DNA from 4 places in the Pseudomonas sp. GW821-FHT02H09 genome. Region 4 is predicted to be linked to each of the others. Evidence: predicted binding sites of a transcription regulator. Region 4 holds the regulator's gene; each other region holds the start of a gene.
The links. Region 4 encodes FliA, which starts transcription of late flagellar genes. Its sites were predicted from a motif close to CTAAAGTTTNNNNNNNNNNNGCCGNTAA; they were not measured.
Positions count from the first base shown of each region.

Region 1: the regulator FliA is predicted to act here: its motif matches at 1,108-1,135, upstream of flgM (flagellar biosynthesis anti-sigma factor FlgM).
Region 2: the regulator FliA is predicted to act here: its motif matches at 1,283-1,310, upstream of AC07VR_RS04640 (methyl-accepting chemotaxis protein).
Region 3: the regulator FliA is predicted to act here: its motif matches at 1,597-1,624, upstream of AC07VR_RS01455 (methyl-accepting chemotaxis protein).

Region 1 is NZ_JBWKVA010000023.1:23,750-27,062, reverse strand. It holds gene AC07VR_RS25840 (chemotaxis protein CheV) at 1-181, opposite strand, end outside; gene flgA (flagellar basal body P-ring formation chaperone FlgA) at 260-1,021, shown strand; gene flgM (flagellar biosynthesis anti-sigma factor FlgM) at 1,172-1,498, shown strand; gene AC07VR_RS25825 (flagella synthesis protein FlgN) at 1,547-2,014, shown strand; gene AC07VR_RS25820 (flagellar brake protein) at 2,106-2,852, shown strand; gene AC07VR_RS25815 (MFS transporter) at 2,907-3,313, opposite strand, start outside.
Region 2 is NZ_JBWKVA010000003.1:22,550-25,862, forward strand. It holds gene acnA (aconitate hydratase AcnA) at 1-144, shown strand, start outside; gene AC07VR_RS04635 (CPBP family intramembrane glutamic endopeptidase) at 314-1,105, shown strand; gene AC07VR_RS04640 (methyl-accepting chemotaxis protein) at 1,340-2,905, shown strand; gene AC07VR_RS04645 (alpha/beta family hydrolase) at 3,036-3,313, opposite strand, start outside.
Region 3 is NZ_JBWKVA010000001.1:314,381-317,693, reverse strand. It holds gene AC07VR_RS01455 (methyl-accepting chemotaxis protein) at 1-1,562, opposite strand, end outside; gene AC07VR_RS01450 (tellurite resistance TerB family protein) at 1,736-2,458, opposite strand; gene AC07VR_RS01445 (LysR family transcriptional regulator) at 2,654-3,313, shown strand, end outside.
Region 4 is NZ_JBWKVA010000014.1:64,061-67,373, reverse strand. It holds gene flhF (flagellar biosynthesis GTPase FlhF) at 1-141, shown strand, start outside; gene fleN (flagellar synthesis regulator FleN) at 261-1,091, shown strand; gene fliA (RNA polymerase sigma factor FliA) at 1,088-1,828, shown strand; gene AC07VR_RS19190 (chemotaxis response regulator CheY) at 1,995-2,366, shown strand; gene AC07VR_RS19185 (protein phosphatase CheZ) at 2,397-3,185, shown strand; gene AC07VR_RS19180 (chemotaxis protein CheA) at 3,213-3,313, shown strand, end outside.

The DNA of each region.
Region 1 (3,313 bases), on a different contig from region 4:
CGCACACGACAGGACTGGATTTAGGCAGCAGGGTCAGTTTGGGGCATTGCAGCACCTCCCGAACCTTGAACACGTTGATCCCATACAGCTGCTGGCCGTCAAGACGGAACAACAACAGCTCAAGGCGATTCTGCCCTACCAGTTGCGTGCGCTGGTTCACCGAATCCATTACACCAGCCATGCCCAGACTCCTACACCAACGCTTAAGATCCGATGCACATTCATCACTAAACGGCACGGGGCTTGCTTTTTAACTGCTATGAACGCAAAAACGACATTTTTCCGACACCTGACATCAACGTATCGCAAATTGCTTTGCGCGTTGTCAGCGTTGTGCTTTTTCACCGCTGGCAGCCCTGCCGTTGCTGACCCGGTTACCTTGCCTGATCTGCTTATCGGCGTCACTCAAGGCTTTCTTGAATTCACCGTAGAAGATTATCTGGCAACCAGCCACACCGAAGGACGCTACGAAATTCAGGTCAATCAACTCGACCCTCGCTTGCGCATGCCGCTATGCGACAAGGAATTGACAGCGACGCTGGAAAGTCCGGCTCAGCCTTTGGGCCACGTAATCGTAAAGGTGCGTTGCGATGGCGCCTCGCCCTGGACCGTCTTCGTTCCCGCTCAAGTGCGCCTGTTTCGAGAGGTCGTTACCACCACTCGCCCACTTAAACGCGCCGGCATCATCGAACCTGAGGACGTCATCCTGCGCGAGCGCGACATCAGCCTGATCAATCAGGGTTATCTGACGTCGGTCGATCAGGCCATCGGTCAGAAACTCGTCCGACCAATGGTCAGCGATCAGGTCATTACCCTTGTCCACATGGAACAGGCGGAGGTCGTTCGCAAAGGCGATCAAGTGGTGATATCCGTTCGCAGCGGTACGCTCAATGTGCGAATGCCCGGCGAAGCGTTGTCCAACGGCGGTCTGAGCGAACAGATCAGGGTCAAGAATCTGAACTCTCAACGGGTAATCAAAGCGCGCGTGACCGCGCCGGGCCAGGTGGACGTCGCCATGTAGGGAACTGGCGCTGCACTCAGGCGTTCCCTAAACTGTGCCTCAAGCAAGGCAGGTGCCGACTCGCGCCGGCTCATCGAAAATTGAGCCTAAAGTTTTACCGGGTATGGCCGAAAACATGGCAAGCGTCCAAATACCCAGAGGTTTTCTATCATGGTCATCGATTTCAGCCGTTTAAACAGCTCCCCCTCACCCACAGGCAGTACGCGTACCAGCGGCAGCAAGGAAACCGGCGACGCCGGCAAATCCGCGCCGGTGATTACCCCGGCCGAACAGGCCAGTACCAGCCAAAGCGGGGAGTCGGTTCACCTCAGTAATGAGGCTCAACAGTTGCAGAAGGTCACTGACACGCTGCGCGATCAACCTGCTGTCGACAAAGCCCGCGTGGCCGAGTTGAAGCAAGCGATTGCCGATGGCAGCTATAAAGTCGACAGCAACCGTGTAGCCAGCAAACTGCTCAACTTCGAAGCCCAGCGCTAGCCAAAGGCCTGCGCCAGGCTTTTGGACGCTTAAAACCCAAGGCCAGCCATGCACGACACAAATTTACTGCAACTGATCACTGACGATTTTGCTCCAGCTCAACAGTTGCTGGAGTTGCTGCAAACCGAGGCCCTCGCTTTGCACGGTCGCGACATGCCACTGCTCGAAGATATTCTCGCGCAGAAACAGGCGCTGATCATTTTGCTTGAACAGCATGGGCGTTTACGCAGCCAGATCCTCATCAGCCTGAACCTGCCGGCCAGTCGAAGCGGCCTGGAACGACTTGCAGAGCAATCGTCCATTGGCGATCAACTGCTGTCTCAGAGCGACGAACTCAATCAGCTTCTGGCCAACTGCCAGGCAGCCAACGAACTCAACGGTCGTTCGATCCAGATCCAGCAAGCCACCACCGCCAATCAGTTGAAGATTCTCACCGGTGGCGAACCTCCTGCCCTTTATGATGCCCGCGGATCAACCTCCAAGCTTGCGAAGCCCCGCCCACTTAGTCAGGCTTGAATTCAGAGATGAGCGCTCTATCAAGACGCGAAACATGCTGGCAAAATGCCGGCTCTTGCGTGTGTCGTATTTGTCTGGAGATTGATGAACCGTGTTCAATGCCTTAAACGCAGAAGATGCTCCGCAGCCACCAAAGGCGCTCACTACCCCTTTGGAAATTGCCGCCAATCTGCGGTTGCTGCAAGAGAGCCATGATCCACTGATCATCACTTTTCATGAGCGCACCCAGCGCTTTCAGAGCTATCTGGTCGAAGTCGATCGAGACAGCACCATGATCGCCCTGGACGAGATGATTCCTCGCGATGGCGAACGCTTTCTGCTCAATGGCGAAGCGTTTCGCGTCGAAGGTTTCCACGACGGCGTGCGGATTGCCTGGGAAAGCACCGGCACTCTGACGATCGACGAATCCAATGGCAGTCGCTGCTATCGCGGCACAATGCCTGATGAAGTGGTCTATCACCAACGTCGCAATGCGTTTCGTGCAGCGTTGAAACTGGCTCAGTTGGTCAACATCGAACTCGGCGGCGAAAAGCTTAAAGCCCCGATCAAGGGTAAACTGCTGGATATCTCGGCTACCGGCTGCAAGTTGCGCTTTGAAGGCGACATCTCCGACCGCCTGCAACTGGGCGAGGTCTACGACCGATTCATTGCCGCCCTGCCCTTCGGCAAAATGACGGCGCCAGTCGAATTGCGTTATCTGCATCACGAAGAGCGGATCGACACCACCTTCGCCGGCGTACGCTTTCACAACATGAGCGGCCAGGTTCAACGCCAGGTCGAGCGTTTCGTCTATCAGCTTCAGCGCGAAGCACGCCGCTTTGATAAAGACGATTTCTGAGTCAACACCTCAATAAAAAACGGGCAGTCCCTTTCGGTGACTGCCCGTTTTTTTCTAAGGCCTTACCTGAGTGAAGCTTTGCGCAGGCTCCGGATCTGGCTCCTCGGGCGTTACATCCACTTCGTGCTCCGGCTCAGGCTCCAGGTTTACAGCATTTTGCATCTGTTCGTGCACGACCTGCTCATCGACCCGCGGGTCAAGCGCTGCCACCAAAGGCGAGCTCGACATACTGTCTGGCATGGCGACGTGATGCAGAGGCGCATCATCGACCTGATGCAAGTTTGTCACCGCTTTAGGCCGAATGCGCCACACCAGCACCAGCGCGAAAAAGCTGAAGAACGCATAGAGCATCTGACTGCCAAACAGCTTCATCAGCACACCCGCAGCCAGCGGCCCGATGCTTGCGCCGACGCCGTACGTCACCAGCAACATTGCCGTTAGGGAAACCCGTCGGTCGCCTT
Region 2 (3,313 bases), on a different contig from region 4:
AACCTCACACTGGTGATCACCCGTGAAGACGGCAGCAGCGAGAAGATCGAAGTGCTGTGCCGGATCGACACTTTGAATGAAGTTGAGTACTTCAAGTCGGGGGGGATCCTGCATTACGTGTTGCGGCAGTTGATCGCGTCGTAATTCCACCTCACCTGAAACACCGCCTTCGGGCGGTGTTTTTGTTTGGCTGATGCGAGTGTTCCTCTGTTTATAATTGCGCCCCCGATAGGTTCGGGCGCATTCGGACGATCCGGGCGACTCAGACCGCTCCAGCTTTTTAAGGTAAGACTCCCGCCTGAAAGGACTTCACATGATCGCTTTGCCATGGCTTTATCTGGCACTCCTCTGCATCGGCTACAGCCTGGCAATGTTTGCCGGACAACTGGAGGTGCAAGCACTGATCGCCGTTGCCTTGCTGCTGTTCGCAGGTTTTGCCGTGCGCCAGCAAAAGAGCCGTTATGGCCGTTATCTCGGACACGGCTTGTTCGTGGTACTGGCCCTCGCGCTGGCTCTGCATTGGCTACCGGGATTCTACAACGGTAGCGTCATTGGCCCCGAAGTCTTTACCGAAGATGCAGTGCCGTTCTCGATGTACCTCAATCTGGACAAACCGCTGATTGGCTTCTGGCTGTTGTTGGTATGCCCATGGATTGTCGGACGGCGCTCCCTGCGTCTTTCGCTGTACGCGACAGCCCTGGCCTTGACCCTGAGTGCACTGGCCGCGCTCGGTGGTGCGGTGTTGCTGGGCATCATTCATTGGGAACCGAAGTGGCCGGATCAAGGTTGGCTTTGGGTACTGAACAACCTGCTGTTGGTGACTCTGGTCGAGGAAGCCCTGTTTCGTGGCTATATTCAGGGCGGTTTGAGCCAGCGCTTCAAACAGCTGCCTTATGGCGAAACCCTTGCACTGATATGCGCGGCGCTGCTCTTTGGCCTGGTGCATCTGGGCGCCGGCTGGCAATGGGTATTGCTGGCGAGTATTGCCGGAGTCGGCTACGGCCTGGCCTACCGTTTTGGCGGACTGAGCGCGGCAATCGCCACGCACTTTGGTTTGAATCTGTTGCACTTCGGGCTGTTTACTTATCCGATGCTGGCTGGATAAGACATTACCGGACCAAACAGGTACTGAAGTACCAGATAACATGAGCTTCAGTACCATTGTCGGTCAGGAAGAACAACTTGGCCGACTCTGCGCAAAATTCTGCAACAGTCCATTCACTATCCATTTCAAGGCGCAAACCGCTCACCTGAGACGCACCACCGATTTTTGAAAAATATTTTCAATAATCCCCAGGCACTGCCGACAACCTGACAAAGCCTTGCGGATTGAAAAACCATGCGTAACAACCAACCCGTTACACAACGTGAACGTACCTTCCCGGCTCAGCAACGGTTGATTTCCACCACCGATGCCAAAGGCGTGATTACCTACTGCAACAACGCTTTCGTTGAAATAAGTGGTTTTTCTCGTGAGGAACTGATCCGTGCACCGCACAACCTGGTACGTCATCCAGACGTCCCGGCAGCGGTGTTTGCGCACATGTGGGGCACTCTGAAGCAAGGCTTGCCCTGGATGGGCATTGTCAAGAATCGCTGTAAATCCGGTGACCACTACTGGGTCAACGCCTACGTCACACCGGTTTTCGAAGGCAATCAGGTGGTCGGTTACGAGTCGGTACGGGTCAAACCCACCGCCGAACAGATCCACCGCGCCGAAGCGCTCTACCAACGTATCAACCAGGGCAAGTCGGCCATTCCTCAAAGTGATAAATGGTTGCCGGTGCTGCAAGACTGGTTGCCGTTCATTCTGGTCAGCCAGCTCAGCTTTCTGATTGGCATCTGGCTCAACTCCCATTGGGGCTTCGCCCTGGCTGCCGGGCTCTCGGTGCCGCTGGGTCTGCTCGGTTTGAGCTGGCAACAACGTGGCCTCAAGCGCTTGCTGCGCCTGGCTGAACAGACCACCTCGGACCCGCTGATCGCACAGATGTACACCGACAGTCGCGGCGCCCAGGCACGCCTGGAGATGTCCATTCTCAGCCAGGAGGCACGCCTGAAAACCTGCCTGACCCGCCTCCAGGACACCGCCGAGCACCTGAACGAGCAAGCCCGTCAATCCGACGCCCTGGCCCACAAGAGCTCCACCGGGCTGGAGCGCCAGCGGGTTGAGACTGAGCAAGTGGCCACTGCCGTCAACCAGATGGCTGCCACCACTCAGGAAGTCGCCAGCCATGTCCAGCGCACCGCCGACGCCACTCAGCAAGCCAATCGCCTGACCAGTCGCGGCCGCGACGTCGCCGGCGAAACCCGCGAAGCCATCCAGCGTCTGTCCCAGGTGGTCGGTGAAACCGGCGCCACGGTAACCCAACTGGCCAAAGACAGCGACGAAATCGGCGGCGTGGTCGATGTGATCAAAGGCATCGCCGACCAGACCAACCTGCTGGCCTTGAACGCCGCCATCGAAGCGGCCCGCGCCGGGGAAATGGGGCGTGGCTTTGCGGTGGTTGCCGATGAAGTACGGCAACTGGCGCAACGTACCAGTGAGTCCACCGGGCAGATACACAGCCTGATCGCCAAACTGCAACAGACCGCCAGCACCGCCGTACAAACCATGGACGCCGGCCATCGCCAGGCTGAAGAAGGTGTCGCGCGGGTACTCGAGGCCGACAAGGCGTTGGTGGGCATCAGCGAAGCGGTGGCCAACATCACCGACATGACCGCTCAGATTGCAGCTGCGACCGAAGAACAAAGCGCCGTGGCTGAAGAGATCAGCCGCAATATCAGCACCATCGCGCAGTTGGCTGATCAGACCTCGGAACAAGCGCAAAACTCGGCACTGCTCAGTGAAGAGTTGACCCGTACAGCGAATACCCAGTATTCGTTGGTGGAACGCTTTAACCGCTGACAGATGCACCCCTACCGATCATTCCCACGCTCTGCGTGGGAATGCATCCCGTGACGCTCTGCGTCACATCCAGAAGCGGAACGCGGAGCGTCCCTGGCGGCATTCCCACGCGGAGGGTGGGAATGATCACTTAACGGAGAAATTCGGCGACCTTTTTGGCAGCAGACTCCAAATGGTGCTCATGGGTAAAGCCCGAGGCCTTCAACGGCTTAAGGTCATGATCCCCCGCCACCAGCCACATCACCTCGATGCTCGGCGACAATACGTAACCCTCCACCGCCTGCCGATTACCCAATGCATCCCGCTCACCCTGAACGATCAAGGTCGGGGTTCTCAATTCGGCCAGATGCTCGACTCGAGGTTTTTCCGGTTTACCCACCGCATAAAACGGATACCCCAGACACACCA
Region 3 (3,313 bases), on a different contig from region 4:
ATGGCGAAGCTGGCCTGACGCAAGGACTCTACCGTCTGGCTGCTGGCATCGCCCAGCTGCACCAACGCGTGGTTGATCTGCTCGGCACCGGTGGCCTGGGCCTGCATGCCTTCGTTGACCATCAACACCCGCGGCGCCAGCGCCTGAACCTGATGAATGATCTGCGACAGCTGCTCGCCTACCTGTTGAACCTCGGACATGCCACGGCGCACTTCTTCGGAGAACTTGTCCATGCCCATGACACCCGCCGACACCGCCGACTGGATCTCACGGACCATCTGCTCGATGTCATAGGTGGCCACGGCGGTCTGATCCGCCAGACGCCGTACTTCGGTAGCCACCACCGCGAAACCGCGGCCATATTCACCGGCCTTCTCGGCTTCGATCGCAGCGTTGAGGGACAGCAGGTTGGTCTGGTCGGCGACCTTGACGATGGTCACCACCACCTGATTGATGTTGCCGGCCTTCTCATTGAGGATCGCCAGTTTGGCGTTGACCAGATCGGCCGCCCCCATCACCGAGTGCATGGTGTCTTCCATGCGGGCCAGGCCTTGCTGACCAGAACCGGCCAGCACCGAAGCCTGGTCGGCGGCGGTAGAAACTTCGGTCATGGTGCGCACCAGATCGCGCGATGTCGCAGCGATTTCTCGCGACGTGGCGCCGATTTCCGTGGTGGTGGCAGCGGTCTCTGTCGCAGTAGCCTGCTGCTGCTTGGAGGTGGCGGCAATTTCCGTGACCGAGGTAGTGACCTGCACCGAAGAGCGCTGGGCCTGGGAAACCAGAGAAGTGAGCTCGGTCATCATGTCGTTGAAGCCGGTTTCTACGGCACCGAATTCGTCCTTGCGCTCCAGATTCAAGCGCCTGCTCAAGTCCCCCGTACGCATGATGTCGAGGATCTGCACGATCCGGTTCATCGGCGCCATGATTGCGCGCATCAGCAGCAGACCGCACAGACCGGCAGCGATTACCGCGATCAGTAAAGAGACGCCCATACTGATTTTTGCTGCGGTTACCGCGGAACCGATAGCCCCGGTGGCATTACCCGCCTGATCACGATTGCGGTCGATCATGCCGTTCAAATGCTTGCGGCCAGCGATCCACGCAGGCGTCAGTTCATTCTCCAGCGCGAGGCGAGCCTGTTCGTATTCTTTGCGCTGATAGAGATCGATGACGTTCTTCAGTGTCTGATCGAACGCTTGATGACGCACTTCAAACTCGTCGAAAGAGGCACGATCGTCCGAGTCGAAGACGGTTTTGCGATAGTTATCCATCTGCGCCTTCAAGCGCTCTTCGAAGCTCTTGTACAACGCCTGGTCAGCAGCGCTGATGTCCCGATTTCCGGAGAGGCCAACGATCTGCTGGGTCAGGACGTAGCTGTCGACCCAGGCGCTGCGAATCATCGAACTGTAATACACCCCAGGAACAGCGTCCGTTCGGACCGTTTCCTCGCTGGTCTCGATCTTCAGCAGACTGGAGAACGAGACCATGACCATCAGCAACATGATGGCGATAATTACCGCAAAGCTCGCCAAAATGCGTTGGCGCAACGTCCAGTTCTTCACAGTCGATCCTCGGGGGGCATTCAAATGGAGGGGAGTATAGCCGAGGGCGGCTCATCATTTAGCAGTGGGTTGCGCACCACGTCTCACCCAGGGTGAAGAAAGTCAGCATCTGCTCTGGATGGCTACTGTGGGGCAGAAAGTGACGATCCTTTCGATTCCCCCGCTTTCTCTGATCACAGCGAAACCTGGCGCACCTGTTTCTCCAGTTCGGCTTTCAAGCCTGGCTCAAGCTTGAGCTGGCGCGCCAGTTCATCCAGATAGGACTTCTCCATGAAGTTCTCTTCATCCACCAGCATCACGCTGGCGATGTACATCTCGGCGGCCATTTCCGGGGTGCTGGCGGCGCGGGCGACATCGGCCGGGTCCAGGGGTTTGTTGAGTTCGGCGTGCAGCCAGCGTTGCAGGTCCTGATCGTTGTCCAGCCTGGTGAATTCGCCCTCGATCAGCGCTCGCTCGCGTTCATCGACATGGCCGTCGGCCTTGGCGGCAGCGACCAGCGCCTTGAGGATCGCCTGGCTGTGCAATTCAACTTGCGCTGCCGGCAAGCGGTCGACGGTTTGCGGCTCAGCCTGTGGTGCGCCAGCCTGCTGTGCCTGCCAATTGCCGTATGCCTTGTAGGCCAAAACGCCCAACGCGGCGAGACCGCCGTAGGTCAGTGCCTTGCCGCCAAACTTGCGGGCTTTTTTGTTTCCCAGCAACAGCCCCATCGCGCCCGCCGCCAGCGCGCCGCCACCAACGCCTGAGAGCAAACTGCCAAGCCCGCCCGAACTGCCGCCGAGCAAGCTGCCCAGTGCGCCGTTATCCGATACCGATTTGTTCTGAGTGCCGCCGGCCTTGTTTTGCAATATGTCCTGACCGGACTTGAGCAACTGATCGAGCAATCTGCGTGTATTCATTTGCCACCTCCAAAACCGGGGGTTAACCAGATCATTGAGGCCCACAGCGTAGATCGAAGCGCCCTCCTCCACGTGGCGAGAATGCTTCCAGATGTTGCTTGGCCCTGACCGAAGCCCCGGTCCTGAACCAGACCATCGATTAAAAAGATATACACTCAAGCAAATCTATAAAACCGTCTAACCGGTAATTCCCCCATGATGACCTTGCGTCAAATCCGCCACTTCATCGCTGTGGCCGAAACCGGCTCGATCTCGGCCGCCGCCCAGGCGGTCTATATTTCCCAATCGACACTGACCCTGGCAATCCAGCAACTGGAACAGGAAATCGGCGTCAACCTGTTCAATCGACATGCCAAGGGCATGACCCTGACCCACCAGGGTCACCAGTTCCTGCGCCAGGCGCACTTGATCCTGGCCACGGTCGACAACGCCAAGCGTAGCTTGCAACAAAGCACCGACCAGGTGGCCGGGCAGTTGATTGTCGGCGTGACCAGCCTGGTGGCCGGTTACTACCTCGCCGATTTGCTCACCCGCTTCCAGCGTGCCTACCCGAACGTGGAAATCCGCGTGATGGAGGATGAGCGCCCGTATATCGAGCATTTGCTGGTCAGCGGTGAAATCGATGTCGGGGTGCTGATCCTCTCTAACCTGGAAGACCGCCACGCCCTGCAAACCGAGGTGCTCACCCACTCGCCCCATCGCCTGTGGCTGCCGGCTCAGCACCCGTTGCTGGAGCACGACAGCATCAACCTCGCCGACGTCGCCCGCGAACCGCTGATACAGCTCAACGTCGATGAAATGGACCGCAACGCCCAGCGCATGTGGTCCAGCGCTGGGTTGCAGCCACGCATCACC
Region 4 (3,313 bases):
CCGGATGATCTGCATTTACCACGCCGCCATCAATTGGTCAGTCGCGCCGTGAGTGTGCAGATGCAGGAAGAACCCAGCGAAGAAGCCATGGCTGATATGTTCGCTGACCTCTACCACAGCCCGACCAAGCGGGTCGGCTAAGGTAATAACGAATAGATTGCAGTGAATCTACATCGATGGTCTGCCATGCATTGTTTCAGTGGTGAACGCGCAGCCAGTTATGTGGCCTCCGTCTAAGTAAGACAAGGTATAGAAAGAACATGGGCAGCATGCATCCCGTACAGGTGATTGCGGTGACCGGCGGCAAAGGTGGCGTCGGGAAGACTAACGTGTCAGTGAACTTGTCCCTGGCTCTAGCTGAGCTCGGCCGGCGCGTCATGCTGCTGGATGCCGATCTGGGGCTGGCGAACGTCGACGTTCTGTTGGGACTGACACCCAAACGCACTCTGGCCGATGTGGTCGAGGGGCGTTGTGAGTTGCGCGATGTACTGCTTCAGGGGCCAGGCGGCATTCGCATCGTCCCGGCAGCATCCGGTACGCAGAGCATGGTGCATCTGAGCCCGGCCCAACATGCCGGCCTGATCCAGGCCTTTAGCGATATCGGCGACAACCTCGACGTGCTGGTGATCGACACCGCCGCCGGTATTGGTGATTCGGTTGTCAGTTTTGTTCGCGCGGCCCAGGAAGTGCTGCTGGTGGTCTGCGACGAGCCGACCTCGATCACCGATGCCTATGCCCTGATCAAATTGCTCAATCGTGACCATGGCATGAACCGCTTCCGTGTGCTCGCCAACATGGCGCAGAGCCCGCAGGAAGGTCGCAATCTGTTCGCCAAGTTGACCAAGGTCACGGATCGCTTCCTGGACGTAGCCTTGCAGTACGTCGGTGCGGTTCCCTACGACGAGTGTGTGCGCAAGGCTGTGCAAAAGCAGCGTGCGGTCTATGAGGCCTTCCCTCGTTCGAAGTGCGCCCTGGCGTTCAAAGCCATTGCTCAGAAAGTCGATACCTGGCCGCTGCCTGCCAATCCACGCGGGCATCTGGAATTCTTCGTCGAGCGGCTGGTGCATCAAACGGCAGGGCCGGTGCTATGAGCGCCAGCGGGTACAACCTCTACAAGGCGTCGGCACGTGACAGCCAGTACGAGCTGATCGAGCGCTATGCGCCACTGGTCAAGCGTATTGCCTACCACTTGCTGGCACGCCTGCCAGCCAGTGTTCAGGTCGAGGATCTGATCCAGGCCGGGATGATCGGCTTGCTGGAAGTGTCGACCAAATACGACGCCAGCAAGGGCGCGAGTTTTGAGACTTATGCGGGGATCCGCATTCGTGGCGCGATGCTTGATGAAGTGCGTAAAGGTGACTGGGCTCCACGTTCGGTACACCGCAATACCCGGATGGTCAGTGACGCAATCCGCTCAATTGAAGCTAAAACCGGACGTGACGCTAAAGATCACGAGGTTGCGGCCGAACTCCAATTGAGTCTCGATGATTATTACGGGATTTTGAACGACACCTTGGGTAGTCGGTTGTTCAGCTTCGACGATCTGTTGCAGGACGGCGAGCATGAAGGGCTGCACGAGGATGGCGCGAGTGCTCATCTCGAGCCGTCGCGTGATCTGGAAGATGAACGCTTCCAGGCTGCGTTGGCGGACGCGATTGCCAATTTGCCGGAGCGTGAGCGACTGGTGTTGGCGCTGTACTACGACGAAGAGCTGAACCTCAAGGAAATCGGTGAGGTCCTGGGAGTCAGCGAATCGCGGGTCAGCCAGTTACACAGCCAGTGCGCGGCCCGTTTACGGGGGCGTTTGGGGGAGTGGCGAGCGCGCTGACAGGCAGTGTGGGGACACTGCGAACGAGGCTGGTATGGCGTAGCCGCACCGGTCACGGCCCGTTGTGCTCCATGCAACCGTTGAGTGTTACGCCGAATTGATTGAATGGCGCGTTCAGGTGCTGGGCGCGTTTTAAGACTGCTTGGAGGTCGAATTGGACAAGAACATGAAAATCCTCATCGTTGATGACTTCTCAACGATGCGGCGGATCATAAAAAACCTGTTGCGTGACCTTGGGTTCACCAACACGGTCGAGGCGGATGATGGTACTACCGCGATTCCGGTCCTCAACAGCGGGAGCATCGACTTTCTGGTAACGGACTGGAACATGCCCGGCATGACCGGTATCGACTTGCTGCGCCACGTGCGTGCCGATGAAAAGCTCAAGCACCTGCCGGTGTTGATGGTGACGGCCGAAGCCAAGCGCGAGCAAATCATCGAAGCCGCTCAGGCCGGCGTGAACGGCTATGTGGTCAAACCATTCACGGCTCAGGCGCTGAAAGAGAAGATCGAAAAAATCTTCGAGCGCATCGGTTGATATGCGGAGCCAGTCCGCCACGGGGGAGCTATGGAGCATAACGAATCTTCACTGGGCGATTTTGAATCGACCCTGAAAAAACATGCCAGCGAACTGGTCGAAAGCCTTGAAAAAGGTAAATTCGGCGACGCCGTGCAACTGATCCATGAGCTCAACCAGACCCGTGATCGCGGCCTGTACCAAGAGGTAGGCAAGCTCACCCGCGAGCTGCATAGCGCAATTGTCAATTTTCATATTGACCCGCACATGCCGCAAGCCGAGGAGGTTTCACAGATCACGGATGCCACTGAGCGCCTGTCCTATGTGGTCAGGCTGACCGAGGCTGCGGCCAACCGCACCATGGACCTGGTCGAGAACAGCACCCCGTTGGTCAATGGCCTGAGCACCGAGGCTCAGGCCTTGAGCGTGGACTGGGGACGGTTCATGCGTCGTGAAGTCGGTGCCGAGGAGTTCCGTGAACTGGCCCGGCGGGTAGACGGTTTCCTGACGCGTAGCGAGCAACAGACTCGTGTCGTGTCGAGCAATCTCAACGACATCCTGCTGGCTCAGGATTACCAGGACCTCACAGGCCAGGTGATCAAGCGCGTGACCCAATTGGTCACGGAAGTCGAAAGCAATCTGCTCAAACTCGTGTTGATGGCCAGTCACGTCGACCGGTTTGCGGGCATTGAACATGACCGCGAATCGATCCTCGCGGAAAAAGATCCGGAAAAACATCTGTCTCAGGGTGAAGGTCCGCAGATTCATGCCGATAAACGTGAAGACGTTATGTCCGGTCAGGACGATGTAGACGATTTGCTTTCCAGCCTTGGATTTTAGGCCGACTTATCAGGAGCACCCATACACATGAGCTTCGGCGCCGATGAAGAGATCCTTCAGGATTTCCTGGTTGAGGCCGGCGAGATTCTTGAGCAACTGTCCGAACAACTGGTTGAGCTTGAAAGCCG